One region of the Streptomyces sp. NPDC085866 genome, then DNA from elsewhere that is predicted to be linked to it. Evidence: riboswitches for the same ligand, from Rfam matches in the RefSeq annotation. Region 1 holds a riboswitch; the other holds the start of a gene.

Region 1 (14,813 bases):
GTCCCGCGCTACCGTCGACACCATGAACCACGCCCAGCTCACCGCCCTCGGCCGGGCCCTGCGGCTGCTCGGCGAACACGGCGAGGCGCTCACCGCCGACACCCCGGACACCCGGCTGCACGAGGTCAGGGCCGATCTGCGGCGGGCCCTCGACCTGCTGGACGAGACCGTCGGCGCCGGCGCACCCACCACCCGGTGCCCCGAGCATCCGCACGGGCCCGTCGACGAGAGCGCCCCCGATCTGTGCCTGCTCTGCGAGACCCGGCGCCGGGCCGCCCGGCGCTCGGAGTTCCAGGGCAGGCCCAGCGCGGCCGAGCCGGTCGCCACCGCCCCCTCCCGTTACGGCGTCCGGGCCGACCGCCCCCAGCCCCAGCAGCGGTGGCTGCCGGAGGCCTGGAACGGACGCGAGTGGGAACTGTGCGGGACGCCCCGGCGGGACCGGCACGAGGCCGAGGCGTACCTGGCCGCCCAGCGACGCGGATCCCGGCCCGCCATGGCGTACCGGCTCGTGCACGAGTTCACCGACTACGAGGTGCTGCGGATCTGGGGCACGCCGGTGCACGTCGACATCGAACCCCTGGGCAACCTCTAGCCGAGCAGCGGCAGGGGCAGGAAGTCGTAGCCCTCCCACAGGCGCCTGCTGCGCTCCTCCGGGTAGGCCGCGACCGTCGGCTCGGCGTCCAGGATCTGCACCGGGCCGCCCTCGGTGCCGTACGCCGGCCAGCCCGGGTCTCCGGTACGGGCGAACGACGTCCACGCGCGGCGGAAGCGGGCGGACAGCTCCTCCGCCACAGCCGGTATGTCCACCCCGGCGAAGAACAGACCGCCCACGACGCCGCGGTACGTGCCGAAGAGCAGGGCGACGTCCAGGGCGTGGCACGCGCCCAGGACACCGCCGCTGCCCGGCGCCTCCCAGGTCAGTTCGTAGACGTGGGCCCTGCCGCCGCCCGCCAGCTGGGCCTGGGCGAGATGCAGGCTCGGCATCCCGAACAGCCAGTCCGTCTGGACCCGCTCGAACAGGTCGCTCGGCGAGGCGTCCGGGAAGGCCGAGCGGTAGGCCTGCTCGCCCGCCTCGCCGCCCGGGGCGAACATCCGCAGCGCCGCCGTCGCCCGGTCCTCCGTGATCTTGCCGAGCATGCCGGCCACGGCCAGGAACAGACGGAACTCGTCCCGGTTGTGGCCCACCAGGAGGTCGACGTCCCTTGCCGCGCCCGCCGCCAGAGCCTGCCAGGGGGTGGTGGGCAGGACGTCGCCGTCGACGACCGGGGAGAAGGGCGTGACCGTCGGTGCCGCCTGACCCCATCTGTCCGTGTACTGGAGCATCTTGGCGCTCAACGCCTGTCCGGCGCCGACGAGTTCACGGGGGTCCACCGCGGCCAGATCCGCCACCGTCGGCTGCCGTCCCGCCTCCGCCGCCAGCTCCCCGGCCATGTCCCGAGCCAGCTCGGCGGAGAAGAACGTGCCCGGCAGGCTCTGCGCCACCGCCCGCCGGAACAGTCCTCGGGCCCTCGGCATCGCCAGCAGCGAGGCCACCGAGCCCGCTCCGGCCGACTCGCCGAAGACCGTGACCTGATCGGGGTCACCGCCGAACGCCGCGACGTTCTCCCGCACCCACTCCAGGGCCGCCACCTGGTCCAACAGGCCCCGGTTGGCCGGCGCGCCCTCCAGGAGGGCGAATCCCTCCATGCCCACGCGGTAGTTGAAGGTGACCACGACGACGTCGCCGTCCCGGGCGATGCGCTGTGCGTCGTAGCCGGGCTGGCCGGCGTGGCCCATCTTGTACGAGCCGCCGTAGATCCACACCATGACCGGGCGGCCGGCGGACGGATCCGGGCCGGGTGTCCACACGTTCACGGTCAGCCAGTCGTCACCAGTGGGGCCGGTCGCCCCACCCCCCTGGACGCCCAAGTCCTGCGGAGGCGGGGGTCCGAAGGCGTACGCCTCCCGGGTGCCGTCCCAGGGCCGGGCCGGGCGCGGGGCCTGGAACCTGGCCTCGCCGACGGGGGGTTCGGCGAAGGGGATGCCACGGAAGACCGCCAGACCGTCCTCGTGGCGGCCGCGCACCGCGCCGGAGGCGGTGCGCACCACAGGTCCGGCGGTCTCCGCCGCCCGGGCCCCGGACTCGCTCGTCGTCATGCTCGCTCCTCACTGGTCATCAGGGGAACGGACGGGAACGATCACGAGTGCCCGGCGAAATCGGTCACTTCGGCCCAGGTCAGCTGAGGGTCTGCAGCGCGGCCGCGTCGTACGGCTTCAGCTCGTCGAAGCGGTCCGCGAGCACCTTCGCCGCCCACTCCGGGTCCTGGAGCAGCGCGCGGCCGACCGCGACCATGTCGAACTCGTCGGCCTCCAGGCGGTCGAGCAGGTTGTCGATGCTCTTGACCGGGGAGCCCTCGCCCTGGAAGGCGTTGATGAAGTCGCCGTCGAGGCCGACCGAGCCGACGCTGATGACCTGCTTGCCGGTGATCTTCTTCGTCCAGCCCGCGAGGTTCAGGTCGGAGCCGTCGAACTCGGGCAGCCAGTAGCGGCGGGTCGAGGCGTGGAACACGTCGACGCCGGCGGCGGCCAGCGGGGTGAGGATCGCCTCCAGCTCCTCGGGGGTCTCGGCGAGACGGGCGCTGTAGTCCTGCTGCTTCCACTGCGAGTAGCGGAAGAGGATCGGGAACTCGGGGGAGACGGCCTCGCGGACCGCCGCGACGATCTCCGCCGAGAACTTGGTGCGGGCCACCGGGTCGCCGCCGTAGGCGTCGGTGCGGCGGTTGGTGCCCGCCCACAGGAACTGGTCGAGGAGGTAGCCGTGGGCACCGTGCAGCTCGACGCCGTCGAAGCCGATGCGCTCGGCGTCGGCCGCGGCCTGGGCGAACGCGGCCACCACGTCGTCCAGGTCCTGCTGGGTCATGGCCTTGCCGGTGGGCTCGGCACCCTCGGTGACCAGGCCGGACGGGCCGACCGCGGGAGCCTCGGGGAAGGGCGCGTCGCCCTGCTTGCGGACCATGCCGATGTGCCACAGCTGCGGCACGATGGTGCCGCCGGCCGCGTGCACGTCCTCGGCGACCTTGGCCCAGCCGGCCAGCTGCTCCTCGCCGTGGAAGCGCGGGACCCGGTCGCTCTGGCCCGCCGACTCGTGGCCGACGTAGGTGCCCTCGGTGACGATCAGCCCGACGCCGGCGGCGGCACGGCGCGAGTAGTACGACCGCACGTCCTCGCCGGGGATGCCGCCCGGGGAGAACATGCGGGTCATCGGCGCCATCACGATCCGGTTGGGAACCCTGAGCCCGTTGAGGCTGATCGGACGGGAGAGGATCTGGGCCGCGCGGGAGGCGGGAGGCGTCGTGTCGGTCACGTGGGGGCTCCTCGGCTGTTGCTCGTTCTGACCAGCTGGTATGTGCACGCGCATTGTTGCACCTCCTCAAAGAACCATCTATGCAGTGCGGCACATTCCGAATCCGGGCCGAACACCTTGTGATCCCGGCCACGCCCGCCGGCCGTCAGGGCAGCTTGGCCGATGGGCGCGAGCGGGCTTCCTGGTTCAGCCGCCGTACCTTTTCGCGCAGCACCTCGTCCGGCGCCGCCTCTCCCAGCTCCCCCGGCGGGCAGTCCCACTCCCGCCCGCCGCCCACGGGCCGCAGCTGCACATAGCCGCCCACGTGCCCCATCACCTCGCCGAGACGACCGTTCCGCGCGTCGACGGCATACGAGCCGACCGCGGGCCCACCGCCCGTCATGCCCCACCGCCGCCGGCCGCCGTGCGCAGGGCAGCCGCCAGCCGCGACGCCACGCCCAGGTTGCAGCGGCCCAGGCTGACCAGGGCGTACGGGTGGCCGGACGCACCTGTCACCGGGTCGATGCCGAGCGACGGCAGGACGATGCCGACATCGTGCAGAGCCACGCGCAGTTGTTCCACGGCCTCCTCGGCCGTCCGGGCCGGCCGGTGGCTCTCCGTCATCTCGGACACGCCTGCACCTCCACGGTGAGTGTTCGGGTTCACCACACAGCGTGGTCACTGCGCCGCTAGCCTGGCCAGATACGGCGCCCCAACAACCCCACGTGTGTGACAGGGAGTTGCGCATGGCAGGACCGAAGGACCTCGACCCGTCGTCATCGCCCAGGGCGCTGCTGGGCGCGGAACTGCGCCACGCGCGCGAGAGGGCCGGGATGAGCCAGGAGGAGCTGGGTCAGCGGCTGTTCGTGAGCGGGTCGTTCATCGGGCAGCTGGAGGCGGGGACGCGGCGGATGCAGCCGGAGTACGCGCGGATGCTGGACGAAGTGCTCGGGAGGGAGGACTTCTTCCAGAGGAACTGCGCTGCGGTGGCGAAGTCGAAGTATCCGGATCACTTTGCAGAGGCGGCGGAGGCGGAGGCGAGAGCTACTGCGATCAAGGAGTACGCCCCCTTGCTGATCCCGGGGCTGTTGCAGACCCCGGATTACGCGAGGGCCGTCTTCCGCGCGTATCGACCCACCGCGACCGAGGACGTCATCGACGAGCTACTGGCGGCCCGGCTCGAGCGAACGCACATCCTCGGCGACCCAACAAAGCCCCTGTTGTGGGCAGTGCTTGACGAAGCCGTTCTGCGACGCGTGACAGGTGGACGCCGCGTGATGACGGAGGCCCTGCGGCACGTGGCGGCACTGGCCGGACAACACCGGATCATCGTGCAGGTGCTGCCCTTCAGCGCAGGAGCGCATGCGTCCATGACCGGCGCTCTGACGCTCATGTCCTTCGAGGACGCACCGCCGCTCGCCTTCGTCGAAGGCCCCAGCATGGGTCGGCTCGAAGACGACCCGGCCACCGTCGGCCGCCACGAACTGACCTACGATTTACTCCGGGCCAGTGCCCTCTCACCGGCAGAATCTCTGGCCCTGATCGAGTCAGTGGCAGAGGATTACGCCCATGAAGATCAGCCCTGAGTACGCCTGGCGCAAGTCCAGCTACAGCGGCGGCGAAGGCGGCAACTGCCTCGAAGTAGCCGACGGCCACCCCACCCTCGTCCCCGTCCGCGATTCCAAGACCCCCCAAGGGCCGAAGCTCTTCTTCAGCTCGGTCACCTGGGCTGCCTTCACCTCTTCTCTCAAGTGACCGTTGAGGCCGCCCGCTTCTTGGCCAGTGTCGTGCTTCCACGGCCCGCCTCAAGGGCGCTTCGCGTCGCCTTCGGCGATGGGCCTGCGGCCCACCCTTGACCCGGGCCGCTCCAGCACGGGGAAGAAGCGAGCGAGCGGCCCGGAAAGGCGGGGTCCCGGCCGGTGTTCGCGAGCAACGGTCGGCTGCGCAGTGGGCCTGCGCCGACGGGCGCGGTCGCGTCTCGCCTGCACGCCGGGCCGGCTCAGCGACTTCCGGCCCGGTGGGCGTGATCGCACCGGGCGGGTGGCGGCACGCCGGGCCGGTTCGGCGGCTTGCGGGCGAGCGAGGGAATGAAAAGGGGAGGTTTGCGGGCAGGTAGCCCAGCAACCTGGCAGCTAGTCGAACCTGAGTGGTGCGAATGGGCCCCTCTTCCTCGTCTGGCCTGCCTGACCAGGGCATTCGCAAGGACTGGTGGCCCAAATATGCCAATCACTCGGTGAAGCGAGACCGAAGGGGCCTGTGTGACGGACGGGACGACGAGACCAAGCGCATCGCCCCGCCCCGGCACGCCCACTGTCCGCTGAGCCATCCGGCACGCCCCACACGGCTGCCCACAGCTGCCGCGCCCACCACCCACGCACCGCAAGCCGCTGAGCCAGCCCGGAGGTCGCGCCCCACTCACCGGCCGTGACCCGCCAAGCCGCCCGGCCCGCCCCAGACCAGATGCCGCGCCGCGCCCACCACCCACGCACCGCAAGTCGCTGAACCGCCCCGGCGCGCCGCCACTCGCCCGGTCGCGCCCCGGCACCCCGGTCCAAGATGCAGCGCGCCCAAGGGCCAACAAGCCCGTGCCACCCACTGCTCCCCCGGCCGCCCCGCTCGCTTCTCACCCGTGCTGGAGCGGCTCGGGTCAAGGGTGGGCCGCAGGCCCATCGCCGAAGGCGACGCGCAGCGCCCTTGACGCGGGCCGTGGAAGCACGACAATCGCCCAACTCCCGAGGCTCAAGCCTCGCACCCCGCCCTGCGAGTTGACTTCACTACGCAGACTGGCCGTATGCCGAAACCTCCCCTGATCTCCGCGAGCGACGAGCTGGAGCGGTCCTCCGTCGTGGCCAACAACTCCATGAACCGGGAACGCGGGCTCACCGGAGTCAACAGCTACGCCCGCGAGTTGGGCTTCGATCCCCTTACCCGGCTGGCCGGTCGTCCCGCTCCCTCCTGGCTGGACCTGTGCAGTGGTGAGGGCCGGGCCTTGCGTGAGGCGGCCGGTGCCCTGTCGAGCGACGCCGTGCTCACCGCCGTGGACCTCGTGGGGCCGCTCGCTCCCGGGGCGCCGACGCCGCCCGTCCTGGAGGAGATCGTCGCCTCCGTCTCCTCTTGGGCGCCCTCACGGACGTACGACCTCATCACCTGCGTACACGGTCTCCACTACATCGGCGATCAGCTGGGGCTGCTCTGCCGGGCCGCCTCCTGGCTCACGCCCGACGGGCTGTTCATCACCCACTTCGACCCCGACTCCATCCGCTGGGCCGACGGCTCACCCGCCGGGCGGGCCGCCCTCTCCGCCCTCCGCGCCGCCGGGTTCCGCTACAGCTCCCGGCACCACCGCCTCACCCTCGACGGCGCCCGTGACATCCGACTGCCGTTCCGCTACGTCGGTGCCGATCCCTCCGCCGGGCCGAACTACACGGGTCAGCCCGCAGTGGGCTCCCATTACTCTCAGGAACCGACTGATCGGAGCACCTGAGCCCTGAAAACGCCCGAGGGCGGCACCCCCAGCCAGAAGCTGGAAGTGCCGCCCTCGGTCCGAAGGACAGGCGATCAACCGTCAGGTCGATCAGAAGTCCATGTCACCGCCCGGCATGCCGCCCGGAGCGGCCGCGGAGGCCTTCTCCGGCTTGTCGGCGATGACGGCCTCGGTGGTGAGGAACAGCGCGGCGATGGAGGCGGCGTTCTGCAGGGCAGAGCGGGTCACCTTCGCCGGGTCGATGATGCCCTCGGCGACCAGGTCGACGTACTCGCCGGTCGCGGCGTTCAGGCCGTGGCCCGGGGTCAGGTTGCGCACCTTCTCCACCACGACACCGCCCTCGAGGCCGGCGTTGACGGCGATCTGCTTCAGCGGGGCCTCCAGGGCCAGCTTCACAGCGGCGGCACCGGTGGCCTCGTCGCCCTCGAGCTCCAGCTTCTCGAAGACACCGGAGGTCTGCAGCAGGGCCACGCCACCACCGGCGACGATGCCCTCCTCGACGGCCGCCTTGGCGTTGCGGACGGCGTCCTCGATGCGGTGCTTGCGCTCCTTGAGCTCCACCTCGGTGGCAGCACCGGCCTTGATGACCGCGACACCGCCGGCGAGCTTCGCCAGGCGCTCCTGCAGCTTCTCGCGGTCGTAGTCCGAGTCGCTGTTCTCGATCTCGGCGCGGATCTGGTTCACCCGGCCGTTGACCTGGTCGGAGGAGCCGGCACCGTCGACGATGGTGGTCTCGTCCTTGGTGATGACGACCTTGCGGGCGCGGCCCAGGAGGTCCAGGGTCGCGTTCTCCAGCTTGAGGCCGACCTCCTCGGAGATGACCTCGCCGCCCGTGAGGATGGCGATGTCGCCGAGCATGGCCTTGCGGCGGTCACCGAAGCCCGGGGCCTTGACGGCGACGGACTTGAAGGTGCCACGGATCTTGTTGACGACCAGGGTCGACAGGGCCTCGCCCTCGACGTCCTCGGCGATGATCAGGAGCGGCTTGCCCGACTGCATGACCTTCTCCAGCAGCGGGAGCAGGTCCTTGACGGAGCCGATCTTGGAGTTGGCGATGAGGATGTACGGGTCCTCGAGCGACGCCTCCATGCGCTCCATGTCGGTCGCGAAGTAGGCGGAGATGTAGCCCTTGTCGAAGCGCATACCCTCGGTGAGCTCGAGCTCCAGACCGAAGGTGTTGCTCTCCTCGACGGTGATGACGCCTTCCTTGCCGACCTTGTCCATGGCCTCGGCGATCAGCTCGCCGATCTGGGTGTCGGCGGCGGAGATGGACGCGGTGGAGGCGATCTGCTCCTTGGTCTCGACGTCCTTCGCCTGCTCCAGCAGGGCGGCGGAGACGGCCTCGACGGCCTTCTCGATACCGCGCTTCAGAGCCATCGGGTTGGCGCCCGCGGCGACGTTGCGGAGGCCTTCCTTGACCAGGGCCTGGGCCAGGACGGTCGCGGTCGTCGTGCCGTCACCGGCTACGTCGTCCGTCTTCTTCGCGACTTCCTTGACCAGCTCGGCGCCGATCTTCTCGTACGGGTCCTCGAGCTCGATCTCCTTGGCGATGGAGACACCATCGTTGGTGATCGTGGGGGCACCCCACTTCTTCTCGAGGACGACGTTGCGGCCCTTGGGGCCGAGCGTCACCTTGACGGCGTCCGCGAGCTGGTTCATGCCGCGCTCGAGGCCGCGCCGCGCCTCCTCGTCGAACGCGATGATCTTGGCCATGTGAAGTGGTCCCTCCAGGACTGGGGGTGATTCCTTCGGACCGCGCCCGCGCCCGCGACGGACGGCTCGCCGACCTGTGGTTCCTTGCCCCACTTGGCCTGCGGGCCTCACCGACCCGGTCCTTCTTTGTCACTCTCACCTTCAGAGTGCTAACGCCAATGATTAGCACTCGGCACCCCCGAGTGCAAGCGCCTCGGGCATGCCGGAGGGGGCGCTCAGCCGCGCGCGAACAGGGGCGCCGGGCATGCCGAAGGGCCCGTACCCCAGGAGGCACGGGCCCTTCGAAGATGAACAGAAGAACGTCGCTGTCAGTCGACGCGTGCTTCAGCTGGTCGCCAGCCGGACCATGTCCGCCTGCGGGCCCTTCTGACCCTGCGAGATCTCGAAGTCGACCCGCTGTCCCTCTTCCAGGGTGCGGTAACCGTCCATCTGGATCGCGCTGTAGTGGACGAAAACATCCGCACCACCGTCGACCGCGATGAAGCCGTACCCCTTCTCCGCGTTGAACCACTTGACGGTGCCCTGAGCCATGCCTAACTCCCCTATTACTGGCCCTTGCACAGATCCACACTTCGCGGACCCGGGTCAGACCTCACCCCCCATTGGTCGGGGGCGTGCGCCGGAACGCGTCGACCGCGGCTGAATGTATCTGTCCAACTGCCCTCTGCAACAGGTCAATCGGACGAGAATTCTGGACGAGCCCGATCCGGAATCTGCCGAGAATTCGTCCGAATTCAGGGCAAGTCGGGCCCCATAAATGGCGCAAAAGCCGCATATAACGCGGGCACTTTGGCTGCTTCTCACCGGGCGTAAGGCATGATTCCGGGGCTTGCGACCCGCAGACCCGGCACGCGTTCCCCAACTGTACCGCGCTCAATCACACAGAATGGCCCCCTCCGCTTCTCTCACGGAGGAGGCCATTCGATGAACAATCGGTAACCGCGGTTACCGAAGGTAATGGTCCGCTTTTGATCAGCCGCCGGCGACGGCAGGAATGATGGAGACACCGGCACCGTCCGGGGTCGCCGTCTCCAGCCCCTGCTCGAAGCGGACGTCGTCGTCGTTGACGTACACGTTGACGAAGCGGCGCAGCTTGCCCTGGTCGTCCAGAACGCGGGCCGCGATGCCCGTGTGGTTCTTCTCCAGGTCCTCGATGACCTCGGCGAGGGTCCCGCCTTCGGCGGCGACCTCGGCCCGGCCGCCCGTGTAGGTGCGCAGGATGGTGGGGATGCGGACGGTCACGCTCATGCGAGGCCAGCCTCTCGGAAGGAGTCCAGGGTCGGACGGATGGTGGCGGTGAGGCCGGTACCGGCCACCGCGTCTAGGGTCTTGAGGCCGTCGCCGGTGTTGAGGACGACCGTGGTGAGCGACGGGTCCAGCACGCCGCTCTCGATCAGCTTGCGCGTGACGCCCACGGTCACACCGCCGGCCGTCTCCGCGAAGATGCCCTCGGTCCGGGCCAGCAGCTTGATCGCCTCCACGACCTGCTCGTCCGTCACGTCCTCCACCGCGCCACCGGTACGGCGGGCGATGTCGAGGACGTACGGGCCGTCGGCCGGGTTGCCGATCGCCAGGGACTTGGCGATGGTGTTCGGCTTCTGCGGGCGGACCACGTCGTGACCGGCCTTGTAGGCGGTGGACACCGGCGAGCAGCCCTCGGCCTGCGCACCGAAGATCTTGTACGGCCTGTCCTCGACGAGCCCGAGCTTGATCAGCTCCTGCAGACCCTTGTCGATCTTCGTCAGCTGGGAGCCGGAGGCGATCGGGACCACGATCTGGTCCGGGAGCCGCCAGCCGAGCTGCTCGCAGATCTCGTACGCCAGGGTCTTCGAGCCCTCCGCGTAGTACGGCCGCAGGTTGACGTTGACGAAGCCCCAGCCCTCGCCGGCCGGGTCACCGATCAGCTCGGAGCAGAACCGGTTCACGTCGTCGTAGTTGCCCTGGATGCCGACCAGCTCGCCGCCGTAGACCGCGGCCATGACGACCTTGCCCTGCTCCAGGTCGTGCGGGATGAACACGCAGGAGCGGAAGCCGGCGCGGGCGGCTGCGGCGCCGACGGCACCGGCCAGGTTGCCGGTCGAGGAGCAGGAGAGCGTGGTGAAGCCGAAGGCGCGCGCGGCCTCCAGGGCCTGGGCCACCACCCGGTCCTTGAAGGAGTGCGTCGGGTTGCCGGAGTCGTCCTTCACGTACAGCCCGCCGGTGACACCCAGCTCGCGGGCCAGGTTGTCGGCCTTGACGAGCTTGGTCCAGCCCGGGTTGATGTTGGGCTTGTCGGCCACGTCGGCGGGGACGGGCAGCAGCGGCGCGTAACGCCAGATGTTCGCGGGGCCGGACTCGATCCGCTTGCGCAGCTCTTCGGTGTCGTAGGCGGAGAAGTCGTACGCGATCTCCAGCGGACCGAAACACTCCTCGCAGGCGAACACCGGCCCGAGGGGCACCCGGTGACCGCACTCGCGACAGCTCAGGGCCGCGGCGGGGCCGAGGTCTACGGTGGGATTGCTGGTGCTTGCAACTGTCTGCACAGCCATGGAGGCGAGGCCCTTTCTCCTCATCTTCCTCACGACGCATCTCGCCGTGAGACGGATTTGGCACCTTCCCTAGCCGGGAGCCTCGCTGGAGAACGAGAACCGACTGGAGGGTTGCCGGGGCTTCATCGGGCCGTTTCCCTCTGCCCCTCTGGATGAGCTGTATGTGGTTGTCAACGCTCGTTGACCCTGACATGCGATGGTCACCGGCGTTGTTCAAGACTGTAACCGAAGGCCAGGACAGTTGAGATAGTCGTCCGAACCGCGAGATGGATCACACGGTCACACCATGTGATCACGACAGTGAGGAGCCGCAGACCGTGCTGGAAGAAGTCGAGCGCTGGCTGGCCACCCGCTCCTGGTCCGTGACCGATCGCCCGCTCCACCGGATACTCGCCGCCAAGCAGCGCACCGGTCAGTCCGTCTCCGTCGTCCTGCCCGCGCTGAACGAGGAGAAGACGGTCGGCGACATCGTCGCGATCATCCGTCACGACCTCATGCAGCAGGTCCCGCTCGTCGACGAGATCGTCGTCGTCGACTCCGGGTCCACCGACCGCACCGCCGAGGTGGCCGCCTCGGCGGGTGCCCGGGTCGTCCACCGCGACGACATCCTCCCGCGTATCCCGGCCGTCCCCGGCAAGGGCGAGGTGCTGTGGCGTTCGCTGCTGGTGACCAGCGGGGACATCATCTGCTTCATCGACGCCGACCTGAAGGAGTTCTCCTCCGACTTCGTCTCCGGCATCGTCGCTCCGTTGCTCACCGAACCGGGCGTCGACCTGGTCAAGGCGATGTACGACCGCCCGCTCGGCGGCGCGACCGGACAGGGCGGCCGGGTCACCGAACTCATGGCCCGCCCGCTGCTGAACATGCACTGGCCGCAGCTGGCCGGTTTCGTGCAGCCGCTCGGCGGCGAGTACGCGGCCCGCCGCTCGCTGCTCGAACAGCTCCCCTTCCCCGTCGGCTACGGCGTCGAGCTGGGCATGCTGGTCGACGCCCTGCACCTGGTGGGCCTGGACGCCCTCGCCCAGGTGGACGTCGGCGTGCGCAAGCACCGCCACCAGGACGGCCAGGCGCTGGGCCGGATGGCCGCGGCGATCTACCGCACGGCCCAGCTCAGGCTCGCCCGCGGGCACCTCGTCCGGCCGTCCCTCACCCAGTTCGAGCGGGGCGAGGACGGGTTCGAGCCGCGCACCTACTCGGTGGACACCGAGGAGCGGCCGCCGATGGCGGAGATCGCGGAGTACGCGGCGCGCCGGGTGGCGTGAGGGGTGCACGAGAACGGCTGTATACAGCCCCCTTCCGGGGCAGACCGTACGTTTGAGCGTTTCCGGGCCGGGCTAGGTTGAGGACCATGGCTTCCGCGCACACTGCTGATGTGCTGGTCGCGTCCAACCGCGGCCCGGTTTCGTACGAGGTGCACGAGGACGGCTCGCTGCTCGCCAAGCGGGGCGGCGGCGGGCTGGTCTCGGGGCTGTCGGCCATCGGGCCGAACCACAATGCGGTGTGGGTGTGCGCCGCGCTGGGCGGCGGCGACCGCGAGGCGGTACGGCGCGCGGGCGGCGGGCTGCTGCCGGCCGAGGAGACCGGCGGGCAGCGGGTGCGGATGCTCGACATCGACGCGACCGTGTTCTCCGACGCGTACAACGGCATCGCCAACTCGGTGCTGTGGTTCGTCCACCACATGCTGTACCAGACCCCGCTGGAGCCGGTCTTCGACGCCGAGTTCCGGCGGCAGTGGGCGTCGTACGAGGCGTACAACCGCGCCTTCGCCGAGGCGCTGGCCGAGGAGGCGGCGGACGGCGCCGCGGTGCTCGTCCAGGACTACCACCTGGCCCTCGCCCCCCGGATGCTCCGCCGGCTCCGCCCCGACCTGCGTATCGGCCACTTCTCGCACACCCCGTGGGCCCCGCCGGACTACTTCCGCCTACTGCCCGACGACATCGCGGCCGAACTGCTGACCGGCATCCTGGGCGCGGACCGGGCCGCGTTCCTGACCCGGCGCTGGGCGGACGCGTTCACCGACTGCTGTCACGCGGTGCTGGGCCCCGGCATCCCGTCCGGGACCCGGATCGGTGTGCACGGGCTCGGCGCGGACGCGGACTTCCTGCGCGAGCGTGCGCACCGGACGGACGTGGACGAGCGGATGGCCGCACTGCGGGCGGAGATCGGCGAGGGGCGCCGGACGATCGTCCGGGTGGACCGCACCGAGCTGTCCAAGAACATCGTGCGCGGCCTGCTGGCGTACCGGCAGCTGCTGGAGGACCACCCCGAGTGGCGCGAACGGGTGGTCCACCTCGCCTTCGCCTACCCGTCCCGGCAGGACCTCAGCGTCTACCGGGAGTACACGGCCGAGGTGCAGCGGGTGACGGAGACGATCAACTCCGTGTACGGGACCGAGGGTTGGACGCCGGTCATACTGCACGTCAAGGACGACTTCGCCCGCTCCCTGGCCGCGTACCGGCTCGCGGACGTGGCGCTGGTCAACCCGATCCGGGACGGCATGAACCTGGTCGCCAAGGAGATGCCGGTCGTCTCCGACGAGGGGTGCGCGCTGGTGCTGTCGCGGGAGGCGGGGGCGTACGAGGAGCTGGGCGAGGACGCGATCGTGGTGAACCCGTACGACATCGGGGGTACGGCGAGGGCGTTGCACGAGGCGCTGAGCCTGCCGGCGGGTGAGCGGGCGGAACGCTCGAAGAGGCTGGCCGTGGCCGCTACGGCGTTGCCGCCTGCTCAGTGGTTCCTGGATCAGCTGGGTGCACTCGAGCGGTAACCGGTCAGGGCATGTGTGCTGCCAGGGCTCGCAGGAGGGCTACGACTCCCTCCGGGCCGTCCACCACCACGTCCGCCCGTTCCGCCAGTTCCGTGACCTCGGTGCTGCCGCTGCAGACCAGGAGGCCGGGGACGCCGTCGGAGCGGAGTTTGTCGACGGCCGCGTAGGCGGGGAGGTCGCCGAGGTCGTCGCCGGCGTAGAGGACGGACTCGGCGCCGGTGGTGCGGGCGTGGTCGAGCAGGGCGACGCCCTTGTCCATGCCGGGCGGACGGAGTTCGAGGACCAGCCGGCCGGGCTCGACGATCAGGCCGTGCCGGGTGGCGAGGTCGGCGAGGGGGTCGCGCAGGGCCTCGAACGCGGCCTGCGGGTCGTCGGCGCGGCGGGTGTGGACGGCGACGGCACGCCCCTTCTCCTCGATCCAGGTGCCGTGCCCGGCGCCGACGCGCTCCAGCAGGCCCGGCAGCTCGGCGCGGACCGCGGCCACGCCGGGGTGGGGTGGGGGTGCGGTGACCGTGTTCGTCGCGGCTTCCCAGCGTTCGGCGCCGTAGTGGCCAAGGACGACGAGGTGTTCCAGGCCGGGAGTGTCCGCGAAGCCGCCGTGCCGGACCGCCACCTCGGCGGGTCTGCCGGTGATCACGGCGACCGAGGCGACCTTGGGGGCGAGGGTGGCCAGTGCGGGGGCGGCGTCGGGGTGGGCTCGGGCCTGCTCGGGGTCTTCGACGATCGGGGAGAGTGTGCCGTCGAAGTCGAGTCCGATCACTGCTGAGCGGGGCTTTGCGAGCAGCGCCCGCAGTCCATCCCGGCCGGCCTTGGTCGCCGGGGTCGGCAGAAGGTCCATACCGCGACAGTATCCAGCGCGGGCGCTGGTCACTCCTGGGGCTCCGCCCCCGGACCCCGTTTCCCACCCGCCCACCCGACTCGGTCGGCTGGGAAGGCACCCTGGCCGGCCGGGGTGGGTGGGGAAAGGCTCGGGTGAGTCGACGCCCAGCTCAAGCTCGT
Region 2 (14,813 bases), on a different contig from region 1:
CCCGCTCGGGGTTCTTGGTGATCGCCAGGTACAGGCTGATCCAGTGCTCGAACCCCATGGGCAGCGGGGCGATCTCGGCGAAGACCGGGTTGGCGGTGTTGGCCCAGTCGTCGATGCCCATGACGGGCATGGTCGCCTGGTTGGCGCCGACGGTGTCCCATATGTGGTTGGCGCGGCCGAGCATGGTGTTGCCGTTGGTGCCCCAGCCGGCGCCGACGCCGGAGTTCAGCGCGGGCAGGGTGCCCGTCTCCCTCGCCCGGACGAGGAGTTCGGTCGTACCGAGGCTGCCGCCGCCGAGGAAGAGGTACGTGCAGCTGTACTGCTTGGTCTCCACGACCTTGCCGGTGTTGTCGATGCGGTCGACGGTCAGGACGTACGAGCCGTCGCTCGCCCTGGTGACCGCCGTGACCTTCTCCAGGGTGTGGATGGTGACGTTGCCGGTGCCGAGCGCGGCGGCCAGGTAGGTCTTGTCGAGGCTGCGCTTGCCGTAGTTGTTGCCGTAGATCACCTCCCCGGCGAGTGCGGACCTGGTGGCCGTACCGGCGGCCTCGCGCTGCATGTAGCCGAAGTCGTAGACGTTCGGCACGAAGGTGGTCTTCAGGCCGGCGTTGGCGGCGGCCTTCCGGGAGGTGCGGGTGAACTGGTACCACTCCGTGGACTCGAACCAGGCCGGGTCGATGGTGTTGACGCCGAGCATGGAGCGGGCGCGCGGGAAGTAGGTGCCGTACATCTCCTCGGCGTCCACGGTCGGGAACTGCTCGGCGAAGTAGGACTTCAGCGGGGTGACCGCCATCCCGCCGTTGACCAGGGAGCCGCCGCCGACGCCCCGGCCGACGTACACGGACATGTTGTCGTAGTGCACGCGGTCGAGGACCCCGGGGTAGGCGCTGATGTCCTTGTTGACGAGGTCCAGCCAGAGGAAGGTGGCCAGCGGGGCCTCCGTGCGGGTGCGGAACCACATGGAGCGCTGGTCGGGTGCACTGGTGGAGCAGAACACCTTGCCGTCGCCGCCGGCGGTGTTCCAGAGGCGGCCCATCTCCAGGACGAGGGTGCGGATGCCGGCCTGGCCGAGGCGGAGGGCGGCCACGGCGCCGCCGTAGCCCGAACCGACGACGATGGCCGGGGAGTTGTCGACGGCGGCCGGTTCGGCCGCCTGCGCGGACTGAAGACCGATGCGGGTGAGACCTGCCGTGGCGGCGGCCTGGAGGGCGATCATGCCCAGGATGTGACGTCGACTCAGCTGACGCTGCATCAGTTTTGCTGTCATGCGCGCAGCATGTGCGGATTTTCCCGTTCCGCCTAGAGCAGGGACGAGTTTTTGAAGACGGCTTTTAGAGCAGCTCCTTGAGCTTCTCCGCCAGCAGGTCCCAGCGCCACTTCTCCTCGACCCACTGGCGGCCCCGCTTGCCCATCCGGTCGCGGAGTTCCGCGTCCGCGAGGAGGGCGATGATCCGCTCCGCGGCCTCGGCGGGCTCGCCGCCGCGGACGACCCAGCCCGTCTCGCCGTCGAGCACGGCGTCGGGGGCACCGCCCGAGTCGCCGGCCACGACCGGCAGGCCGGTGGCGGAGGCCTCCAGGTAGACGATGCCGAGGCCTTCGACGTCCAGGCCGCCGCGGCGGGTGCGGCAGGGCATGGCGAAGACGTCGCCGGCGCCGTAGTGCGCGGGCAGCTCGGACCAGGGCACCGCGCCGGTGAAGCGGACCGAGGCCTCGACGCCGGTCTCGCGGGCCAGTCGGCGCAGGTCCTGCTCGTAGGGACCGCCGCCGACGACGAGCAGCACGGCGTCCGGCTCGGCGGCGAGGATCCGGGGCATGGCCTGGATCAGGGTGTCCTGGCCCTTGCGCGGCACCAGCCGGGAGACGCACACGACCACCGGCCGGTCGGTGAGCCCGAGCCGCGCCCGGACCTCGTCGCCGCCCGAGCCGGGGTGGAAGGTCTTCTCGTCGACCCCGGGCGGCAGCTGCACCATCCGCCGGGCCGCCTCCGGGGTCAGCGCGGTCGCTATCCGGGAGCGGGTGTACTCGCCGAGGTAGGTGATCGTGTCCGTGGAGTCCCCGATCCGGCGCAGCAGCTGCCGGGCGGCGGGCAGCTGGGCCCAGCCGGCCTCGTGCCCGTGGGTGGTGGCCACCAGCCGCTCGGCGCCGGCCCTGCGCAGCGCGGGTGCCATCAGACCGAGCGGCGCGGCCGCCCCGAACCAGACCGAGGTGCAGCCGTGCTCCCGCAGCAGCGAGACGGCCCGCCGGGTCGCGCCGGGCGTGGGCAGCAGCATGGTCGTACGGTCCCGTACGACGGTGAAGGGCTGCTCGGCGTCGAACGCGGCCGTGGCCTCGACGCCCTCGCGACCGCGCTTCCAGGTGGAGGCGTACACGACCAGCCGTCCGGGCTCCAGCCGGAGGGCCATGTTGTGCAGGAAGGCCTGGATGCCGCCCGGCCGGGGCGGAAAGTCGTTGGTCACGATCAGCGTCTTGTGCATCGTCGCCGACCCTACCGGGCGCGCTTCGTGGCACACGCACAGGTGGGCAGGGAATCATGGGCCCGGAACGGGGTCGATGTGTGAACAGGGGTGCGGGTGAGCGGGAAGATAGCGGGACTGTCGGCGACTTGGTGCGCGACCCGGCTGGTACTACTGCTCTTCGTCTTCGGGGTCTACGTCTTCCCGGGTCCCGACGTCACCAGTGACGTGTCGGTGATCTACCGGGGCTGGTACGAGGTGCTGCGCCAAGGAACGTTTCCGCTCGCCGACGTGACCTGGCAGTACCCGCCCGCCGCCGCGCTCGCGATCCTCTCCCCCGCCGCCCTGCCGTTCCTGAGCTACCCGCACGCCTTCTTCGTGCTGGTGTGCCTGGCCGACCTGGCCGTGCTGGCCCTGCTGCTGCACGCGGGCCGGCGGCCCGGCCGCTCGCTGCGCGGGGCGTGGACCTGGGTGGTGGGCGTGCCCCTGCTCGGCCCGACGGTGTACGCCCGCTACGACCTGATGGTGACCGCGGTGGCCGTGGCGGCCCTGCTCGCGGGGATCCGGCATCCCCGGGTGATGGGCGCGCTGGTGGGATTCGGGGCGCTGCTGAAGGTGTGGCCGGCGCTGCTGCTGGTGGGCGCAACCCGGTTGCGGGGGTGGCTGTCGGCCGCGGTGACCGTGTGCGGTGTCGCGACGCTGTTCGCGGTGTCCATGCCGGGCGCCTTCGCCTTTCTCACCTTCCAGCGGGACCGGGGCACGGAGGTGGAGTCACTGGGCAGCCTGGTCTTCCATGTGGCCCGGCACCACGGCTGGCAGGGGGAGGTGCTGCTGAACTACGGGTCGATCGAGTTCGTCGGCCCGTACGTCGGGCTGGTCAGCAACGTCGCGATGGCGCTCACCGGGGCGGCGTTCGGCTGGCTGCTGCTGTGGCGGCGGCGGGCGTCCCGGTTCGAGGCGCACACGCCCGCGGACGCGGCCCTCACGGCGGTGCTGCTGTTCACGGTCACCAGCCGGGTGATCAGCCCGCAGTACCTGGTGTGGCTGATCGGCCTGGCCGCCGTGTGCCTGTGCTTCCGGGCCAGCCGCATGGGCGCCCCCGCCCTGATGGCCCTCGCCGCGGCCTTCCTGACGGTCCTCGAGTTCCCGATCGGCTTCGTGCACGTGGTCGTGAGCGACACGTACGGCATCACGCTGCTCGTCCTGCGCAACGGCCTGCTCGTCGCCGCCACGTTCATGGCGGCCCGCCGGCTGTGGCGCTCCACGGTCCCCATGGTCACCGCGGCCCCACCGGCCCCTCAGCCGGCTCCCGCGAAGGAGACCTCGGTCTCCTGACGGCGGGCCCGCCGGAACAGCACCGCCACCGCCCCGCACTGCACGGCCATCGCGAGCGCCAGGGCCAGGCCGACGCCGGGCAGGCCGAGCCCGGAGAGGGGGTACGCCAGGGGCAGCTGGACGGCGGTGCCGAGCAGGGTGGCCCGGAGCAGGGCCGGAGCTCCCCCGCTGCCCTCGAAGACCCCGCCGAGCGCGATGAAACAGGCCATCAGCAGCAGGTAGGGCCCGATGCAGCGCAGGAACAGCACACCCTGGTGGGCGACCTCGGGTCCGGCGCCGAAGGCGGCCATGATCCAGGGGGCGGTGGCGGCGAACAGGGCGGCGGCGCCCAGGCCGAGGCCCCCGGACACGAGCAGCGCCTGCCGGCCTATGTCCCGGCGCGCGTCCTGCCCCGCACCCCGGGTGTGCGCGGTGTGGATGGCGGCGGCCTGCCGTACCGAGTAGAAGGCCATGGTCGCGACGTACATGACCTTGTACGCGATCGAGTAGGCGGCCACCGCCGTCACTCCGAGCCGGGCCACGATCGCCACCAGCACCAGGGACCCGCCCTGCCGCACGGTGAAGTCGGCGGACATGGGCAGGCCGGTGGCCAGGGTTCGGCGCAGGGCGGCGAGGACCGGTTCGGCGGCAGGGGTGCCGGCCGCCGTCCGCAGCAGCGCGTCGCGGCCGAGCGCGCGCAGGCCCGCCACGAGGGCCACGCAGCGGCACAGCACGGTCGAGGCCGCGGCGCCCCGGACGCCGTAGAGGTGGATCAGGACCGGGTCGCAGAGCAGGATCAGCCCGTTGGCCAGCAGGGCGAGCCGCATCGGGGTACGCGTGTCGCCGGCGCCCTTGAGGATGCCGTCGACGAGTTGCTGGGCGAAGAAGACGGCCATGCCCGGCAGGGAGATCGCGAAGTAGGCGGTCGCGAGGCGCAGGGCCGCCGCGTCGCCGCCCCCGAGGACCAGGCGGGCCGACGGCTCGCGCAACAGGAACCCGCCGACCACGACCACCGGCGTCACCAGAGCGCACAGCGCCCTACCGCCGCGCACCGCGGCCCGCAGGGCGGCGGGATCGCGAGCTCCCCTGGCGTGCGCGACGAGCACGGTCGTACCGGAGGCGAAGACGAGCGCGATGCCGAGCAGCACGTTCTCGGTGTTGGTCGCGAGGGCGACGGCGGCCACGGCGGCACCGCCGAGCCGGGAGACCCAGACGGTGTTGATGATCCCGGAGGCGACCGAGGCGAGGAGCGAGAGGTAGACGGGGTGGGCGAGCGAGACGAGTTGCCTGCGGTGCGCGTTCACACGGAGCCCCCTCTTATCGAGCTACATCGTTTAGAGGTAGCTCGATAAGAGCTAGCATGAGTCCCACGCCCGCTGCAAGGAGGATTTCGCGTGCTGGAACTGTCGATCCTGGGTTTCCTCGCCGAGGAACCCCTGCACGGCTACGAGCTGAAGGAGCGCATCAAGGCGCTGAGCGGGCATGTCCGGCCGGTCAGCGACGGCGCCCTCTACCCGGCCATCAACCGGCTGGTCGCCGCGGGCAAGCTCGACCAGCGCACCGAGGAGGGCGCGAGCGCCGCCCCGCGCCGGGTGCTGTCCCTGACCGGGAAGGGCCGCGCGGAGCTGCTGGAGCGGCTGCGCACTCCCAAGCAGGCCGAGATCACCGACCAGGTCCGCTTCAACACCGTCCTCGCCTTCCTGCGGCACCTGGACGACCCGGCGGAACAGGCCGCGGTGCTGCGCCGCCGCCTGGACTTCCTGGAGGCCCCGGCGAGCTTCTTCTACCGGGACGGGGAGCCGGTGCGCGCGGAGGAGGCGGGTGACCTGTTCCGGCAGGGCATGCTGCGGGTCGCCCGGGCCACCGGCACGGCCGAGCGGGAGTGGCTGCGCGAGGCGATCGAGGTGCTCGGTCAGCTCAGCTGAGCACGCACGTACTGCCGCCACTCCGCGGTGAACGCCTTGGGCGTGGTCCCGAGCACCTTCTTCAGTGCCTCCTCGACCGCGCCCGCCCGCGCCCGGTGCATGCCGACGGCCCGGTAGAAGGCGCCGAGCCGGCCCTCTCCCCAGTGGTCGGCGATCATCCGGCAGGCGAGCCAGCCGCTCTCGTAGGACTGCGCGAGGTGGGCGGGGTCGGTGCTGAAGCCGAAGTCCTTGTCGGCGGGGAGACTCGCGGGCACCTTGCCGTCCTGGACCGCGCGGGCCAGTTCCGGTGCGGCCTCGACGGGCGTGCGGCCGGTGCCGAGGTAGCCGATCCAGTCGGCGTACCCCTCGGAGAGCCACAGCGGGGTGGCGGCGTCGGTGTGCGCGCGGGTGGCCACATGAGTGGTCTCGTGGGTGAGCACGACCTGCTTGCCGACGCCACCCAGCAGCACGTACGCCTCCGGGTTGACGACCACCCGGTCCGCGGGCGCCCTGCCCGCGCCGCCCACCTCGCCGGTGGTGACGGCGGCGATGCCCCGATAGTCGGCGGCGGGCGAGCCCAGCAGCCCCGCCATGCCCTCCAGCGTGCGCGGGACGAGGACGACGACCCGGCGGGTCCAGTCCGTGCCCCACGCGCGGGAGACGGCCGGGACCGCGCGGTCGGCGAGCCGGGCGTAGGCGCGCAGGTCGCCGACGCTCTGACCGGCCCCGAGGACCAGGCTGTGGGCGCCCTTCACGGCGGTCACCGTGCCCTGGTCCCACAGCTGCTCCCCGGCCTTCCGCGCGGGCTTGTCGGCGGTGACGTACCACGTGCCGTCGGCGGTGCGGCCGAGCGCGAGGGTGCGGCGGACGCTGACTGGGGCCCCGTCGTAGCCGGCGATCCGGTAGCGCAGCTCGGCGTCCGCGGTGGCGCCCGAGCCGCCACCGTGCACGGCGGTCACCCGGTAGGCCCAGGAGGCCAGCGGGAGCGCGCGCAGGCGGACGTACCCGGTCCGGGTGCCCGTCGTGCCGTACGCCGTCTCGTCGTGCCCGAGCAGGGCCGCGGAGCGCCGGTCGAGCACCTGCTGCACCTCGGCCGTGGCCGGGTCGGCCGCGGTCCGCCCGCCGCATCCGGCGAGGGGCGCCGCGAGCAGCAGACAGAGCCCCGCCGCCGCGGCGCGCCACACCCTTCTACGACCAGCCATTTCCCGATCGTACGGTGCGCGCGGGAGGTCAGGGACGGGTCACCGAGGAGATGGGCATCATGCCGACCGGGTCGTAACGCACCGGCGCGCCCGGGTAGGGGGCGTGGATGACCTGGCCGTTGCCGACGTACATCGCCACATGGCTGGCGTCGGAGCGGTAGACGACCAGGTCGCCGGGGCGCGCCTGGGAGAGCGGGATCTGCCGGCCGGCGTACCGCTGCTCCTGCGAGGTGCGCGGCAGATGGATGCCGGCGTGCCCGTACGACCACTGCATCAGGCCCGAGCAGTCGAAGCCGGAGGGGCCGGTCGCACCCCACACGTAGGGGCGGCCGAGGGCGGAGCGGGCGGCGGCGACGGCGGCCGCCGCGCGGGCGTCGGGGGCGACGGCACCGGACAGGTCGGGCAGGTCGACCCGGTCGGAGCGGGAGGCCCGGTCGTAGGCGGCGCGTTCGGCGGCGGGCAGCGAGTTGAGCAGCTGCCGGGCCCTGGCGAGCTTCCTCTCCACGGTCCGCTTGTGCGTGGCGACGGCCCTGCGGCTCTGCTCCAGCGCGGCGAGCTTCCCGGCGGCCTCGGCGCGCTCCTGGGCCAGCTCACGCATCGCCGTGCTCAACTCGCGCAGCTCGCCCGCCTGCTGGGCGCCGATGCGGTCGAGGGTGGCCGCCTTGTCCAGGTAGTCGTCGGGGTCGTCGGAGAAGAGCAGCGCGACGGCCGGGTCGATCCCGCCGGCGCGGTACTGGGCGCCGGCCAGCGAACCGAGCCGCTCGCGCATGGTGTTGATGCGCTGCTGCTGCCGGGCGATGTGGTCCTGGGCGTCCCGGACCTCCCGGCGCAGCACGTCGGCCCGCTCGTCGGCCTTGTCGTAGGCCTGGGTCGCCCTCTCGGCCTCCTCGTAGAGGTGGTCCACCTCGGCACGGGTGTCCCCGTGCGGCGCTGCTTGGACGGGTACGGCTCCGAGCGCGGCGGCCGCGGCCGACAACACGCACAGGGCGACGCCGGCGCCCCGGTTGAACCCGGACAGTGCAAGGCGGCGATGGGACCCCACGGCAGTCCTTCTGCTGGCGGACAGGGACAGCTTCCCCGGCGCCGGGGACGGGGAGGCCCCTGCGCCGGGGAATCGCGGCAGACAGTAGCCGTGCGGAAGGACCGCGCCGAACGACCTCGAGCGGCGCACAAAGCCGACGCCCCGCCCTGACGCAGGTCATGGGCGGGGCGTGGAGTCAGTCTCGGTTCATCGGATTCGCCCGTTCGGGCGCCACCGAGTCAGCGTCGCGGAGTTGTCAGACCCGGACGCCGAACTGGAACGGCATGTTGCCGATGGCCTCGTAGCGGACCACGGCACCGGTGTGCGGGGCGTGCAGCACCTGGCCGTTGCCGGCGTAGAGGCCGACGTGGTGCAGGTCGCCGTAGAAGAACACCAGGTCGCCGACCTTGAGGTCGCTCTGGTTGTAGATGCGGGTGCCGATGTTCGCCTGGGCCTCGGAGGTGCGCGGGATGGAGACACCGGCCTGCGCGTAGGACCAGGAGGTCAGGCCCGAGCAGTCGAAGGAGGAGGGGCCGGAGGCGCCGTAGACGTACGGCGAGCCGATCTTGCTCTGGGCGGCGGAGAACGCAGCCGAGGCGCGGTCGGAGGCGGGCGGGGCGTCGCCGAGGTCCACACGCTCGGTGGAGGAGCGGTTGGCACGCGCCTGCTCGGCGGCGAGCGCGGCCTTCTCCTTGGCGGTCAGGGTGTTGAGCAGCTTCTGCGCCTCGGCGAGCTTGCCCTGGACTTCCTTCTTCTTGTTGCCCAGCTCGGTGCGGGTGGCGGCGAGGTCCTTGAGCTTGTCGGTGGCCTCGGCCCGCTCCTGGGCGAGTTCGCGCTGTTTGTCCTGAATCTTCTTCAGGGCCTCGACCTGCTGGCTGCTCAACTGGTCGAGCGTGGAGGCCTTGTCGAGGAAGTCGTCCGGGTTGGAGGACAGGAAGAGCTGGACCGAGGAATCTATGCCACCGGAGCGGTACTGGGCGGTCGCCAGCGAACCCAGGCCGTCGCGGAGCTTGTTGAGCTCCTGCTGGCCACGGGCCACGTTGTCCTGGATGGTGGAGATTTCCTTCTGCAGCTTCTGCTGCTTCTCCTTGGCCCCGTTGTACTTCTCGGTGGCCTGCTCCGCCTGCTCGTAGAGCTTGTCGACCTTCGCCTTGACCTCGTCCTTGCCGAGCTTCTCGCTCGGCGCGGCATTGGCGGCGTTCGCGCTGAGCGCGACGGCAGCGGCGGCTGCGGTGGTCAGCACGGTGACACGCGTGCGACTCGGCTGCTTGGGTCGACGATGGGACGCCACGGAGGACGAACTCCTTCTTGTGAGTGTTCACCCGTTCGGAGGTTCGAGCCCAGACCCTAGTGACCCAGTTGTGATCAGTTCAAATCCTCGCGGCAAAAAACCCTGTGACGCAATGCATTCTTTGCACATAACTCACGTGCAGTGAGGCGCGATTGACCCTACGTGGCGTGAGAGTCGGGTCAATTCGGGCATTACATATGCGCGTTGGACCTTCAGGACAGTCGCTTCAGAAGTACCGCAGAGGCGACGGGACGGGCACCGGCCCTGGCGACCCCGTCGGCCACCTCCCGGTCGGTCGAGGCGACGATGACCGGACGGCCCGGCGGCTCCGCGCGCACGAGCTGGCGGATCAGCTCGTCGGCCGTGACCCCCGGCTTGGAGAACAGCACCCGCACCCCGCGCGGTGGCGCGAGCAGCACCGGCGCGGCCAGTTCGGCGCCGTCGAAGACACATGTCACCTCGGCGCCGGTCTGCGCGGCGAGGGCCGAGAGCTGCCCCAGGAGCCGCAGCCGCTGCTTCTCCAGCGGCATCTGCGGATAGCCGGTCTTGGTGACGTTGTAGCCGTCGACGACCAGATGCGCCTGCGGCAGCGCGAGCAGCTGGTCCAGGATAGCCGGGTCGTTCTCGGACAGGGCCCGGGCCGCGATGTCCTTCGGGGTCATACGCCCCGGCTCGACCGCGTCCACGGTCTCGGCCGGGCGCACGGAGACCGGGGGCAGGGCGAGTTCGCGCCGCAGCCCCTGGGTGGCGTCCAGCAGGGTGTCGAGCAGCAGCCGTACCCGCATGTCCTCGACGCTGCGCCCCTCACGGGCCGCCCGGCGGGTGGCCTCCAGCGCGGCCTCGGCCTCGCCCAGGCGGGCCTTGAGCCGGCGGGACTCGCTCTCGGCGACCGACAGCTGCGCCTGCCCCTCGGCGCGTACGGCCTCGATCTCGCCCTGGACCTTGCGCAGCGCGGCCTCGCCGCGCTTCACGTCGCTGAGCGCGGCACGCAGCTTACGGTGCAGCGACTCCGCTTCCTTCTTCGCCGACTCCAGATCGACGCGCAGCCGTTCCGTCTCGGTCCGGGTCTGCGCCCGGGCCTCGGCCAGCTCCTCGCGCAGCCGCTCCAGCTCGGCCCGACTCTCCTCGTCGGCCCGCTCGGCGTCCGCGCGCTGGGCCTCCTCGCCGGCCGCGGTGACCAGCTTCACCCAGCCCGCCGGGCGCAGTACGTAGGCCGCGGCCGCCACGTCGAGCGGGTCCGCGGCCGGGGGCGGTGAGCCTGAGTCGAGGGCGCCGGACAGCTCCGGCTGCACCTCTCTGAACTTCTCCCCGATCCGCTGCCGGAAGAGCGGATCGGTCTCCAGCGCGGCCGCCATCGCGTTCCCGGCGAACTTGGCCCGCCGGTTCGGGGCGAACCGGGCGTACTGCCGCAATTGGGCGGGCAGTTCCGCAACCGTCAGGCCGCCGAACCCGTCCGAGACGATCTGCACGACCCGTCGGCGCACGCCGTCGGGCAGCGGACGGTCAAGCACCTCAGCGGTGCCGTCGCCCGGCCCCCCGCCTGCGGTCTCCACCATCCGTCACACCCCAATACCTGTACGGGGCCCGCTCCGCTCAGGAGCCGGCGCCCGGCCTGTCCACGAGTTCCACCTGGTCCACCGCGTTGCACCAACGGCAGCGGACCGAGTCGATGGTCTCACTGACCACCTCGCGTTCCTCGACCGTCGGCTCACCGGCGAGGTCGAGGTGGACGTACTCGACGACCTTCGACGAGCGGGTCACATCGAAGCGGGTGAGGTTGCCGCAGAGGGTGCAGCGCCATCGCGTCGTGGCGGTCGGCAGGGGAACCGTCATCGTGACTGTTCGCTTCCTTCTCGGGTCGGTCCGCGCCGCTCCTCGACGCGTGTGGCTCGTAACCCTACGGCCTGGCGGGTGCTCACCGCCCGTCCGTCCACGGCGGCGAGGCGGTCTGTCAGGTTGCGTCCCCTTACGTCATGCTCTGTAGTCATGATCAACGCCTGGGGCACGACGGCCGGCCGCACACTCAGGGCGCTCCGGGACACTCCCGCGCCGATGACGCACGCCCTCATCGCCGTGTGCTCCCTGATCTTCGTCCTGGGACCGGCCTCGGGGCTCACTCCGGCGTACGGCTCGGCGGACGCGCTGCCGGCCGCGCAGCGTGCGTACTTCCGGCACTGGGGGGTGGTCCCGGCGCGGTTGTTCGACGAGCCCGTCCGGGAGGCCCTGACCCCGGTCACCGCGCTGTTCGTGCACGGCAGCTGGGTACATCTGCTCGGCAACATGCTCTTCCTCTTCGTCTTCGGGATGATGACCGAGGAACGGATGGGCCGGGTGGAGTTCACCCTCTTCTACATCGGCTGCGGCTACCTGGCCCTGCTGGGCTACGCGGCCGCCAACGCCACCTCCGAGCAGTCGCTGGTGGGCGCGTCCGGGGCGATCTCGGCGGTTCTCGGCGCGTTCCTCTACCTGTTTCCCCGCGCCCGTGTCACCAGTCTGCTCCCCTTTCTGTTCTTCCTGCCGATGCGCTTCCCGGCCTGGGTGGTGCTGCCCTTCTGGGCGGCGCTGCAGTGGCTGGCGGCAGGGCGCTCCGGAGAGGGGCCGGGGGTGGCCTACCTCGCGCACCTGGTCGGCTTCGGGGCGGGGTTCGGGTACGCATGGGTGCGGTACCGGAAGAAGGAGGGGCCGAAGGGCGGCCTCGGTACGGCGGTGGTGGGAGACGGGCGGGCGACTAGAGTGAAGTGCGCACCGGCTCCGGCACCCGAGGGAGAGAACCCGTCGTGATCACCGCGATCGTCCTGATCAAGACCAGCGTGGACCGGATCCCCGAGATCGCGGAGCAGATCGCTTCGCTGGATTCGGTGAGCGAGGTCTTCTCCGTCACCGGTACGTACGACCTGATCGCCATGGTGCGGGTGCGGCAGCACGAGGATCTGGCCGATGTGATTCCGGGGCGGATCAGCAAGATCCCCGGGGTCGAGGCCACGGACACGCACGTCGCCTTCCGTACGTACTCGCAGCACGACCTCGAGGCGGCCTTCGCGATCGGGTTGGACAACTGATCGACTGAAGACCGCCTCACCAGGCGTTCAGCGACTCACACCGCCGGGACGCAACGGCCTTCCTCCGTGCGGTACGTCCACTTCGCGCCCTCGGTCACCAGTTCCTTCACCGCCGAGACGAAGCGTTCCACGTGCTCGTCGGGGGTGCCCGCGCCGAAGCTCACGCGGATCGCGTTCAGGGACTTCTCGCCCGGCGCGGCCTCGGGGGCGCCGCATTCGCCCTGGGTCTGGGGGTCGGAGCCGAGGAGGGTGCGGACCAGGGGGTGCGCGCAGAACAGGCCGTCGCGGACGCCGATGCCGTACTCGGCGGAGAGGGCGGCGGCGAAGTGGGAGCTGTTCCAGCCGTCCACGACGAAGCTGATCACGCCGACGCGCGGGGCGTCGTCCCCGAAGAGGGAGAGGACCCTGACCTCGGGCACCTCGGCCAGGCCGGCACGCACCTTCGCGATGAGGTGCTGCTCGCGGGCGACCAGCGTGTCGAAGCCGGCCTCCGTCAGCGCCTTGCAGGCGGAGGCGATGGAGTAGGCGCCGATGACGTTCGGGGAGCCGGCCTCGTGGCGGGCGGCGGTCTCGTGCCACTCCACGGCCACTCCCCCGTCCTCGCGCCGGGTCACCTTGCGGCTGGCGCCGCCGCCCGCGAGGTACGGCTCGGCCGCGACCAGCCAGTCGGCGCGGCCGGCCAGGACGCCGGAGCCGAAGGGGGCGTACAGCTTGTGGCCGGAGAAGGCGACCCAGTCGACGTCGAGGTCCTGGACCGACACGGGGTGGTGCGGGGCCAGCTGGGCGGCGTCGAGGACGATCCGGGCGCCGTGCGCGTGCGCCGCGGCGGCCAGCTCGCGCACCGGCCACAGCTCACCGGTGACGTTGGAGGCGCCGGTGACGCAGACCAGGGCCGGGCCGTGGCCCCCTTCGATGGACACAGTGCGGTCGGCGAGGGCCCGCTCCAGGGTCTCGACGGCCTGCCGCGGGGTGCGCGGGGCGTTGAGGTAGGTGACGCGGGCGTCCTGCCAGGGCAGCAGGGAGGCGTGGTGCTCGGTCTCGAAGACGAAGACCTGGCAGTCGGCGGGCAGGGCGGCGGCGAGGAGGTTCAGGGAGTCCGTGGTCGAGCGGGTGAAGATCACCTGGTCGGCCGCACGGCAGTCGAGGAACTCGGCGACCGTCCTGCGGGCGTTCTCGAACAGGTCGGTGGAGAGCTGGGAGAGGTAGCCGGCGCCGCGGTGGACGCTGCCGTAGTACGGCGCGTAGGCCGCCACGTCGTCCCAGACGCGCTGGAGGGCGGGGGCGCTGGCCGCGTAGTCGAGCGCCGCGTAGGTGACTTCGCCGCCGGTCACGAGCGGGACGGTGACGTCACGGCCCAGAACGGGCAGAGGGGCACAAACGGACTGGTCGGCGGCAGCGGTGAAGACGGACATGGCGAGCTCCTGTGAGAGGCAATACGGAACCACCACGTGAGCGCGTACGGCTCGAACGTGGGGAAGGTGAAAGGGGTACGCGGAGGCGGGGCTCTACGCCCTATCGCATTCGCTTGCTCACAGAAGGCTCCCTCGACGACCAGGACCCCTGGTTTGCGAGGGGTCCGCGCTTGCCGTGGACCTCGCTGCCCACGGCCTGGTCTTCACCCGGGGCACCCCGCCACGGACGGAGGGTTGCCGGACAGTCGGCCGGGGCCTCATGACTGTCACTCATGACCTGATCAGGAACGTAGCCGAGCTGATCGCCGCCGCGCAACTTCTGTCCGGATCCCGGGACACCGCTACGACGGCGATCAGCCACCCGCTACTTGTTGCTGGCCGCCACCCACCGCTCCAGCGTCCGCCTCGCCTCGCCCGAGTCGATCGACACGGCCGCCCTGGCCATGCCGGCGCGGAGCTGCTCGGCCAGGGGGGCCTCGGTCGGGTCGAGGGCCACCAGGGCGGCCGCCGAGTTCAGCAGCACCGCGTCCCGGACCGGGCCCTGCTCGCCGTCCAGCAGGCGGCGGGCGACCTCCGCGTTGTACGACGCATCGGCGCCGCGCAGGGCCTCCACGGGGACGAGGTCGATGCCGACGTCCCGCGGGTCGAAGCTCTCCTCCGCGACCTTGCCGTCCCGGACCACCCACACCCGGGAGGTGGACGTGGTCGTCAGCTCGTCCAGGCCGTCGTCGCCCCGGAAGACCAGGGCGGAGTTGCCGCGCGCGGCGAGGACCCCGGCCACGATCGGGGCCATCCGGGGGTCGGCGACACCGACCGCCTGGGCGCGCACCTTGGCCGGATTGGTGAGCGGGCCGAGCACGTTGAAGGTGGTACGGATCCCCAACTGCCCGCGCGCCGCGGCGACATGACGCAGGGCCGGGTGGAACTTCACGGCGAAGCAGATGGTGATGCCGGCCTCGTCGGCGACCTCGGCGACCCGCTTCGGGGTCAGGTTCAGGTTGATCCCGAGCTTCTCCAGGACGTCGGAGGACCCGGAGGCGGAGGACGCGGCGCGGTTGCCGTGCTTGACGACCTTCGCTCCGGTGCCGGCGACGACGATCGACGACATCGTGGAGATGTTCACCGTCTTGGCGCCGTCACCACCGGTGCCGACGATG

The links. A riboswitch is a leader RNA that binds a small molecule or an ion and turns the genes downstream of it on or off. The one in region 1 is predicted to bind S-adenosylmethionine.
Region 2: linked by a shared signal. The riboswitch ahead of ACIF83_RS20820 (aminotransferase class V-fold PLP-dependent enzyme) and the one ahead of thrC (threonine synthase) in region 1 are both predicted to bind S-adenosylmethionine.

Annotation. Positions count from the first base shown of each region.
Region 1 covers NZ_JBITSQ010000006.1:502,911-517,723, forward strand. The annotation lists gene ACIF83_RS17985 (hypothetical protein) at 23-592, shown strand; gene ACIF83_RS17990 (carboxylesterase/lipase family protein) at 589-2,136, opposite strand; gene ACIF83_RS17995 (NADH:flavin oxidoreductase) at 2,216-3,343, opposite strand; gene ACIF83_RS18000 (hypothetical protein) at 3,489-3,725, opposite strand; gene ACIF83_RS18005 (hypothetical protein) at 3,722-3,946, opposite strand; gene ACIF83_RS18010 (Scr1 family TA system antitoxin-like transcriptional regulator) at 4,069-4,908, shown strand; gene ACIF83_RS18015 (DUF397 domain-containing protein) at 4,892-5,077, shown strand; gene ACIF83_RS18020 (class I SAM-dependent methyltransferase) at 6,114-6,806, shown strand; gene groL (chaperonin GroEL) at 6,897-8,519, opposite strand; gene ACIF83_RS18030 (cold-shock protein) at 8,844-9,050, opposite strand; gene ACIF83_RS18035 (MoaD/ThiS family protein) at 9,492-9,767, opposite strand; gene thrC (threonine synthase) at 9,764-11,047, opposite strand; SAM riboswitch class I at 11,065-11,206, opposite strand; gene ACIF83_RS18045 (glucosyl-3-phosphoglycerate synthase) at 11,365-12,309, shown strand; gene ACIF83_RS18050 (trehalose-6-phosphate synthase) at 12,396-13,814, shown strand; gene otsB (trehalose-phosphatase) at 13,819-14,652, opposite strand.
Region 2 covers NZ_JBITSQ010000008.1:7,779-22,591, reverse strand. The annotation lists gene ACIF83_RS20880 (GMC oxidoreductase) at 1-1,216, opposite strand, end outside; gene ACIF83_RS20875 (glycosyltransferase family 4 protein) at 1,332-2,474, opposite strand; gene ACIF83_RS20870 (glycosyltransferase 87 family protein) at 2,571-3,788, shown strand; gene ACIF83_RS20865 (MATE family efflux transporter) at 3,752-5,071, opposite strand; gene ACIF83_RS20860 (PadR family transcriptional regulator) at 5,162-5,692, shown strand; gene ACIF83_RS20855 (hypothetical protein) at 5,680-6,873, opposite strand; gene ACIF83_RS20850 (NlpC/P60 family protein) at 6,902-7,915, opposite strand; gene ACIF83_RS20845 (NlpC/P60 family protein) at 8,151-9,185, opposite strand; gene ACIF83_RS20840 (NYN domain-containing protein) at 9,398-10,741, opposite strand; gene ACIF83_RS20835 (hypothetical protein) at 10,779-11,018, opposite strand; gene ACIF83_RS20830 (rhomboid family intramembrane serine protease) at 11,172-11,966, shown strand; gene ACIF83_RS20825 (Lrp/AsnC family transcriptional regulator) at 11,963-12,244, shown strand; gene ACIF83_RS20820 (aminotransferase class V-fold PLP-dependent enzyme) at 12,280-13,656, opposite strand; SAM riboswitch class IV at 13,818-13,934, opposite strand; gene trpD (anthranilate phosphoribosyltransferase) at 14,021-14,813, opposite strand, start outside.